One region of the Sphingopyxis sp. LARHCG72 genome, then DNA from elsewhere that is predicted to be linked to it. Evidence: predicted binding sites of a transcription regulator. Region 1 holds the regulator's gene; the other holds the start of a gene.
The links. Region 1 encodes LexA, which represses DNA repair genes until DNA is damaged. Its sites were predicted from a motif close to GTTCCNCNCTTGTTCT; they were not measured.

Region 1 (4,187 bases):
ACCATGTCGGCCGAGGCGCTTGAAGCGATCCGCAGCGGCAACGCGCCCAAGGGCGACGTGCTGTCGACCGCGCGGATCGCCGGGATCATGGCCGCCAAGCGCACCGCCGACCTCATTCCGCTCTGCCATCCGCTTTCGCTGACTAAGGTCTGTGTTGATTTTGCATGGGAAGACAATGGCATCGCGGTCACAGCTGTTGCGCAGACAAGTGGGCCGACGGGCGTCGAGATGGAGGCGCTCACCGCTGCTTCGGTCGCGCTTCTGACGCTCTACGACATGGCGAAGGCACTCGATCGTGCGATGGTGCTCGGCGATATCCGCCTCATCGAAAAGAGCGGTGGCCGTTCGGGCGACTGGCGCGCCGCATGAGCGGCCTGCTTCCGGTCGAAGAAGCGCAGGCGCGGCTGCTCGCACTACGCGAATCGCTTGGAAGCGAAAATATCGCGCTTTCCGAATCGCTTGGACGATATCTTTCGCACGATGTCCGGGCTTTGCGCGACCAGCCCGCGGTCGCCCTGTCGGCGATGGACGGTTATGCGATTCGCTTCGACGATTTGCCGGGCCCCTGGCACGTCATCGGTGAGGTGGCCGCCGGTTCGGTGCCCGCGCTGCACGTCGACGTAGGCCACGCGGTGCGCATCTTTACCGGGGCAATGCTGCCAGAGGGCGCCGATACCGTGATCGTGCAGGAAGATGTCGCGCTGTCGGGCGGGCAACTCCTTCTCACCGGCGACGGGCCGGGTTCGCGCGGGCGCCATATCCGCGCGCGCGCGATCGATTTCGCCGCGGGGGATTGCCTGCTGCCCGCCGGGACCCGGCTGACGCCCGGCGCGATCGCCGCGGCGGCGATGAGCGGTGCAGGACAACTCGCCGTCGGCATGCGCCCGCGCGTCGCGATCGTGACCACGGGTGACGAGCTCGTGCAGCCGGGGCGCGAACTCGCCCCCGGCCAGATCCCCGACAGCAATGGCGCGATGCTCGCGGCGATGCTCGCGGGCGACGTCGCCGATCCGGTCCTGCCGCATCACATCCCCGATGACCGGGAAAAACTCGCTCATGTTCTCAAGGAACTGGCGCGACGTCACGACGTCATCGTCACCGTCGGCGGCGCCTCGGTCGGTGACCATGATCATGTCCGCGCCGCGCTCGAAGCGGCGGGCGGAAGCCTCGATTTCTGGCGCATCGCGATGCGCCCCGGCAAACCCGTGATCGCCGGCAGGCTCGGCGACGCGATCCTGCTCGGCCTTCCCGGCAACCCTTCGTCGGCGTTCGTCACCGCGACCATGTTCCTGCTGCCGCTGGTCCGGCATCTCGCCGGCGCGCGCGATCCGCTGCCGGTGGTGCACCGCGCGCCGCTCGCCGCGGCCTTGTCCGCAGGCGGTGCACGGCGCGATTATCTGCGCGCGCGACTCGAAAATGGCGAGCTTGTCCCGCTTTTCGGGCAGGATAGCGGACTCACCCTGCCATTCGCTTCGGCGAACGCTCTGCTGATCCGCGAGATTGGCGCCCCGGCGCGCGATGCCGGGGAAATGGCGGATTACATCGCCGTCGCTTGACAAGTTCCGCTTTGTTCCACTATCGTTCTCCCTATGTCCGGCTTGGGCGTCATCCAGGCCATCATGGAGAACGACCGATGTTGACCGCAAAGCAGCATGAACTGCTCCACTTCATCCAGGAACGGCTCGACGCCAGCGGCATTTCGCCGTCGTTCGAGGAGATGAAGGAGGCGCTCGGCCTCAAGTCGAAATCGGGTATACATCGGCTGATAAGTGCTTTGGAAGAAAGGGGATTCCTCCGCCGCCTTCCCAACCGCGCGCGCGCGCTCGAGGTGCTCAAGGTTCCCGACGCCGCTAAGCCAGCCGTGCGCGATGATCGCGACAATATCGTTCCGCTCCGCAAACCCGCTCCCGCGCTGCGTCCGATCGCGGCGAACGACATCGTCGAGGTTCCGCTCCACGGCAAGATCGCCGCGGGCGTGCCGATCGAGGCGTTCGAGGATCACAACAATCTCGCTGTTCCTGCTGCGCTTCTCGGCTCTGGCGAACATTATGCGCTAGAAGTCTCGGGCGACTCGATGGTCGAGGCGGGCATTTTCGACGGCGATTATGCGCTGATCCAGAAGGCGAGCACCGCGCGCGAGGGTGATATCGTCGTCGCGCTCGTCGACGGACAGGATGCGACGCTCAAATATTTCCGCCGCGAAGGCCGGATGATCCGGCTCGATCCCGCGAACAGCGCCTATGAACCGCAGCGCTACCCCGCCGAGCGCGTTATCGTGCAAGGTCGGCTGTCGGGACTGCTTCGTCGTTACCACTAAGTTGCGGCGGCAAGCGCCACGGATGTTCGTCGCCCGCCTTGAGCGCGGCGACGGCTTCGGGCGTTTCGCCCAGATAGAGCGCCAGCCCGCCGGTTTCGGCGAGACTGTCGCGATCGATCGTCATCCAGCGGCCCACGCATTCGCGCGGTAGCCAGCGATCGCTGACCACGACATCGGCGGCAGCACAGGCGGCCGCCATGTCGGCGCCCTCGATCCGGTCGCGGCCGCGCGTGGCGAGAATGACGCGCCGCACAGCGCCTTCGCCCTGGCTCCAGCGGCAAAAATCGCGGTTGCATTCGACATGATCGAGCTCGGCCAGCGCGCCGAGGGGCGCATCGACACCCGCCGCCTCCGTCATCGTATCACGAATATAGTCACCGGCGCGATCGCGGAGCAGCGCGTAGCTGCCACCGGGAAGCGCGGCGGCGATATGGCGGCCGTCCCCGGTGACGAGTAGGTCGGGGCGCGGCTGGGCGAGCAGGGCAGCCGCTCCGATGACCAGCGGAACAATCCCCGCCCGCCGCCAGCGAGTTTGCCAGAGCAGGATCCAGAGCCCCCCAAAAACAGCCAGCGCAAAACCCCATGACGGGAAGCTGGGCAGCATGGCGACAGCACCGGGCGCCTCGGCGACGCCGTGCGCAAGGCCGATCAGCAGTTGCAGCGCCTGTTCGGTGACCCACCAGAAGGGAGCGCCGAGGCCAACGCTGTCGAATAGCAGCGCGAGCGCCTCGGCCGGCATGATGACGAATGTCGTGAGCGGGATTGCGACGACATTGGCAAGCGCGCCATAGAGCCCCGCCTTGTGAAAGTGGAACAGCGCGATCGGCGCGAGCGCGACTTCGACGACCAAACCGGTGATCAGCAGCCCCGCAACCCCGCGCCCCAGCCGGAATAGCCACGGCTCTTCGCGGCGCGCAAGGAACACCCGCATTGCGCGGCTCTCGTGAAGCGCAATGATGGCGGTAACCGCCGCGAAACTGAGTTGAAAACTCGGCCCGGCAAGCGATTCGGGGCGCCAGATCAGCACGATCAGCGCCCCCGCCGCGACGAGCCGCAATGTGAGCGCCTCGCGCCCCATCAGGAAGGCGATCAGCACGAGAAGCGCGGCGATGAAGGATCGCAGCGTCGGAACCTCCGCCCCTGCAAGGAGCGTATATCCCCCTCCCGCAAGCGCACCGGCTGCGGCGGCAAGCGGCAGGACATAACCCGCGAGTGCGAGCCGGCGATTGAGCGCGAGAAGGCGCATCGTCAGCAGCATCGCAAAGCCGACCACCGCAGTCACATGCAGCCCGCTGATCGACAGAAGGTGCGCAAGGCCGCTGCGCCGCATCGCTTCCTCGTCCGCTTGGCTGATCGCGCCGCGATCCCCCGTCACGAGCGCGGCCGCGATGCCGCCCGCCGATCCCTCGACCTGGCCGTGGATATGCGCGCTCAATCGCGCGCGCAGCGGCGGCGCGGCGCGTCCACTGCCCGGCGCCCGCGAAACCTCTCCCAGCACGGTTCCCACCGCGCCGATGCGATCGAACCAAGCGCGCTGCGCGAAATCATAACCGCCGGGCAGGCTCGCGGTCGGCGGCGGCATCAACCGGGCACGCACGCCGATCGTCTCACCATCGACCAGATCTACCGCCTGTTCGCTGCGCAGGGTGAGCCGCACGCGCGGGGGCAAATCGCTCCGCCGCTGCGGCAGCGCGAGGATGCGCAGCTGCCCCTTCGCGGGCAGAGGCTCGACGCGATCGACGATCGCCGAAAACTCGGTCACAACCGGCGCCGCCAGAACCGGCGCGGACACCCAGAGCGCGCGCGCCCAGATGAGCAGCATCCCGACCGCCATCACGCCGCAGGCGACGGCTACCGCGCGCCCAAGGCG
Region 2 (4,187 bases), on a different contig from region 1:
GATGCCGAGTTCCCACGCGCGATAGTGGAGCATGAGCAGGTCCCATTTCTCGACGTCGGCGGGGATGAACAGGTTCAGCGACTGCGCCTGATCGATATAGGGCGTGCGGTCGGCCGAGAGTTCGAGCAGCCAGCGCTGGTCGATCTCGAAGCTCGTCTTGTAGCAATCCTTTTCGTCCTGCGACAGGAAGTCGAGGTGCTGGACGCTGCCGCCGCGTTCGAGGATCGAGTTCCACACCGCGTCGCTGTTCTTCGCCTTGTCGACGAGCAGGGCTTCGAGGTGCGGGTTGCGGATCGAGAAGCTGCCCGAGAGCGTCTTGTGCGTGTAGATGTTCGCGGGGATCGGCTCGATGCACGCGCTGGTGCCGCCGCAGATGATCGAGATCGACGCGGTCGGCGCGATCGCCATCTTGCAGCTGAAACGCTCCATCACGCCCTGATCGGCGGCGTCGGGGCAGGGGCCGCGCTCGTTCGCGAGCAGCATCGAGGCCGCATCGACCTGCGCGCGGATATGCTTGAAGACGCGGAGGTTCGACGACTTCGCCATCGCGCCCTCGAACGGCAGGCCGCGCGCCTGCAGGAAGCTGTGGAAGCCCATGACGCCGAGGCCGACCGAGCGTTCGCGGCTCGCGCTATATTTGGCGCGCGCCATTTCGGGCGGGGCGCGGTCGATATAGTCCTGAAGGACATTGTCGAGCATGCGCATGACGTCTTCGATGAAGCGCTTGTCGCCGTTCCACTCGTCCCAGGTTTCGAGGTTCAAGGACGAGAGGCAGCAGACCGCGGTGCGATCCTGACCCAGATGGTCGCGGCCGGTCGGCAGCGTGATTTCACTGCAGAGGTTCGAGGTGGTGACCTTGAGCCCGAGGTCGCGATGATGCTTCGGCATCATGCGGTTCACCTGGTCGATGAAGATGATGTAGGGCTCGCCGGTCGCGAGGCGCGTTTCGACGAGCTTCTGGAACAGGCCGCGCGCGTCGACGGTGCCGCGGACGCTCTGGTCCTTGGGCGAGCGGAGGTTGAATTCGGCGCCGTCGCGGACGGCCTCCATGAACTCGTCGGTGATGAGCACGCCGTGGTGGAGGTTCAGCGCCTTGCGGTTGAAGTCGCCCGAGGGTTTGCGGACCTCGAGGAACTCCTCGATCTCGGGGTGCGAGATGTCGAGGTAGCAGGCGGCCGAACCGCGGCGCAGCGAGCCCTGCGAAATCGCGAGGGTGAGGCTGTCCATCACGCGGACGAAGGGGATGATGCCGCTGGTCTTGCCGTTCAAACCGACGGGTTCGCCGATGCCGCGCACCGCGCCCCAATAGGTGCCGATGCCGCCGCCGCGCGAGGCGAGCCAGACATTCTCGTTCCACGTGCCGACGATGCCCTCGAGGCTGTCGTCGACCGAGTTGAGGTAGCAGGAGATCGGCAGGCCGCGGCCGGTGCCGCCGTTCGACAGCACGGGGGTCGCGGGCATGAACCAGAGTTTCGAGATATAGTCGTACAGGCGCTGCGCGTGATCCTGATCGTCGGCATAGGCCGACGCGACGCGCGCGAAGAGATCCTGGTATGATTCGCCGGGCAGCAGGTAACGGTCTTCGAGCGTTTCCTTGCCGAAGTCGGTGAGCAGCGCGTCGCGGCTCTTGTCGGTCACGATCTCGAACCGGCGCGCGTGGACCTTGGGCTCGCTGCTGTCGTTGAGCTTTGCCGCGGGCACCGCCTCGGGAGCCGATTCGCCCTTGCCTTCAGGGGTCGCCGGAGCGTCGCTCTTTGCCAGTTCCATCGTCGCCACGTCGCTTGTCTCCACCCGTTCCGTTTCCCGAAAATCCATCGAATTCGCCCCCGATCTGAACGCGCACATGATGCGCTTTGTTCCTGTCTTGTTCGACTCAGGGCGAAGCCCCGATCCTAGCATCTAAACCTGTCCGCGTGGGCACTTTTTTTGAGCGCAGGAAGGGTTTTCCCGTGTCCATATGGGATGGACGACGGAAATCCGCCACTTGCAGCCTGATACAATTTATTGGGGTGCCCCCGTGGTTGACCCACCACCTATAGTGCCACGTCGGCGCTGCGATGCAAGAGAGTAAATGACAGATTGACGACTCAACTCGTCGATAATTTGATTCGTCTCGTCGCTGCTGATGGACGCTTCGCACGCGGCGGGCAAGGCATTCCGCGGGTTTTCGCGGCGATCCCCGAAATGCCTCTGACAAGGCAGAAATTTTGGCTGTCCGGCCCCGGTGGCGGATTGGTGCGGGTCACGCCGCCAAGGGCGACCGGAAAGGGTTGGACGGTCCGCGCCGTCCGCGTGTGCGGCGGGCAAAAAGAAAGGGCCCCGGCGATGCCGGAGCCCTATCTGAAATCTGTTTCCTGCTTAGGCCTGACCGCCAGCACTGTCCGTGCCGGTGCCGCCCAGGAATCGCCAAAACCAACCCATGACTTGTCTCCTGTTCACACTGCCCACGAGGAACAGTTAACGGAGCGTATACCTTAATTAGTAAGGTAAATCGAGTCTTAACTATAAGCATTGCCGCCAGATTGGCAGTTACGCGGTGCGGTTCTGGGGCGGGGCGGTGAGCGTGCTGGCGAGCTCGGAAAACAGTTGAGGTTTCCCAAGATGATAGCCCTGTCCGACGTCGCAGCCGAGGCCGCCGAGCAGCGCCATGGTTTCGGCATCCTCGATGCCTTCGGCGACCGCGACGGCGCCCAGGCGATGGGCGAGGTCGATCGTCGATTTGACGACTTCGAGGTTCCGTTGCGAATCGCGCATCGTCATCACGAATCGCTTGTCGATCTTGATTTCGTCGGCCTCGATTTCGGTCAGATATTCGAGGTTTGACTGGCCCGTGCCATAGTCGTCGATCGACAGGCGGATGCCGGTGCGCCGCAGCTGCGCCAGCGTCTGGCGCGCCTGGCGGCTGTTTTCGATCTGCGCGGTTTCGGTGATCTCGATCGTCAATGTCTCGGGCGGCAGATGGTGTGCGGTGAGCATCACGCGGATCGTGCCGACAAGGTCGCTGTGATCGAGCAGCGTTGCCGACAGGTTGACCGACATGTTGATGTGAATGCCGCGCTCGCGCAGCTGCGCGGCCGAGCGGATCGCCTGATCCATCACGAAGAGGGTGAGGCGATAGATGTCCTGGCTCTTTTCGGCCTGGACGATGAATTCGTCGGGGGGGATCGGACCGCGCGTCGGGTGCGTCCAGCGCGCGAGCGCCTCGACCCCGACGAGCGTCTTCGTCGCGATTTCATATTGCGGCTGGAACGCGACCCAGATGTCGCCGCCGGTCAGCGCATCCTCGAGCTGCGAATGGAAGCTGAGTTGCCAGCCCGCGTCTTCTTTCTGGCGCGAGGTATATTTGGTCCACAGCGAGCGTGTGCGGATCGCGCGTTCGGCGGCAACGAGCGCGGCGGCGAGGCGCTGCGCGTTCGACCCCTCGAATTCGTCGTTCACCCCGAAGGCGATCGCGACGTCGACGCGGAGATCGCCGATCGTGAGCGGCGCGTTGAACAGCGCGGCAAGGCCCGCCAGCTGCCCCTCGATCTGGCTGTGCTGATAATAGGGGACGAGCCAGGCAAAGGTGCCGTCGAGATCATGGTGGAGCGTCGTGCCCTGCGAGGCGAGCTGGAGGCGGCGGGTCACCTGTTCGACGAGCTTGCTGATCCCGTCGCCGGGAATGAAGGCGGCCAGATCCTCGAAATTGACGACCTTGGCGGCGACGACGGTCGCGCTGCCGAACGCCGGCTGCGACCGCAGGGCCTCGAAATTGGGCAGGCCGGAAACGGGGTTCTCGCGCTGCGCCGAACTGCGGCGCCGCGTGCGCGATACGTTGGTTGCGATCGCTGCGATGAAAATGAGCGCGGTCCCGATCCACGCCGTCACCAGCATGGTGCCGAGGAAGACCTTGCCACCGATCAGGACGGCCGCCGTGCCGAACGCGACGGGCGCGAAGGCGCGTTGAAAGCGCGGGAGAAGCGCGAGCCCGATCGCCGCGACGGCAAAGAGGAATGGCGGAATCCAGCCGATGTCCACCGGATTCCCGCGCTTCAGTGTTTCGGCGGCGATGACGTGAAGATAGCCCCCCGGAATGCGATTGTGCCCGGGCAGGTAGAAATAGTCCTGGAAGCTGGACGCCGTCGGCGCAAAGATCACATCCTTGCCGGTCAATTCGCGCGCGCCGACCTTGCCCGAAATCAGGTCCG

Region 2: the regulator LexA is predicted to act here: its motif matches at 1,856-1,871, upstream of ACIPPQ_RS20625 (ribonucleoside-diphosphate reductase subunit alpha).

Annotation. Positions count from the first base shown of each region.
Region 1 covers NZ_JBIXJU010000005.1:79,837-84,023, reverse strand. The annotation lists gene moaC (cyclic pyranopterin monophosphate synthase MoaC) at 1-369, shown strand, start outside; gene ACIPPQ_RS12630 (molybdopterin molybdotransferase MoeA) at 366-1,556, shown strand; gene lexA (transcriptional repressor LexA) at 1,634-2,317, shown strand; gene ACIPPQ_RS12620 (ComEC/Rec2 family competence protein) at 2,271-4,187, opposite strand, start outside.
Region 2 covers NZ_JBIXJU010000012.1:85,613-89,799, reverse strand. The annotation lists gene ACIPPQ_RS20625 (ribonucleoside-diphosphate reductase subunit alpha) at 1-1,815, opposite strand, end outside; gene ACIPPQ_RS20620 (EAL domain-containing protein) at 2,530-4,187, opposite strand, start outside.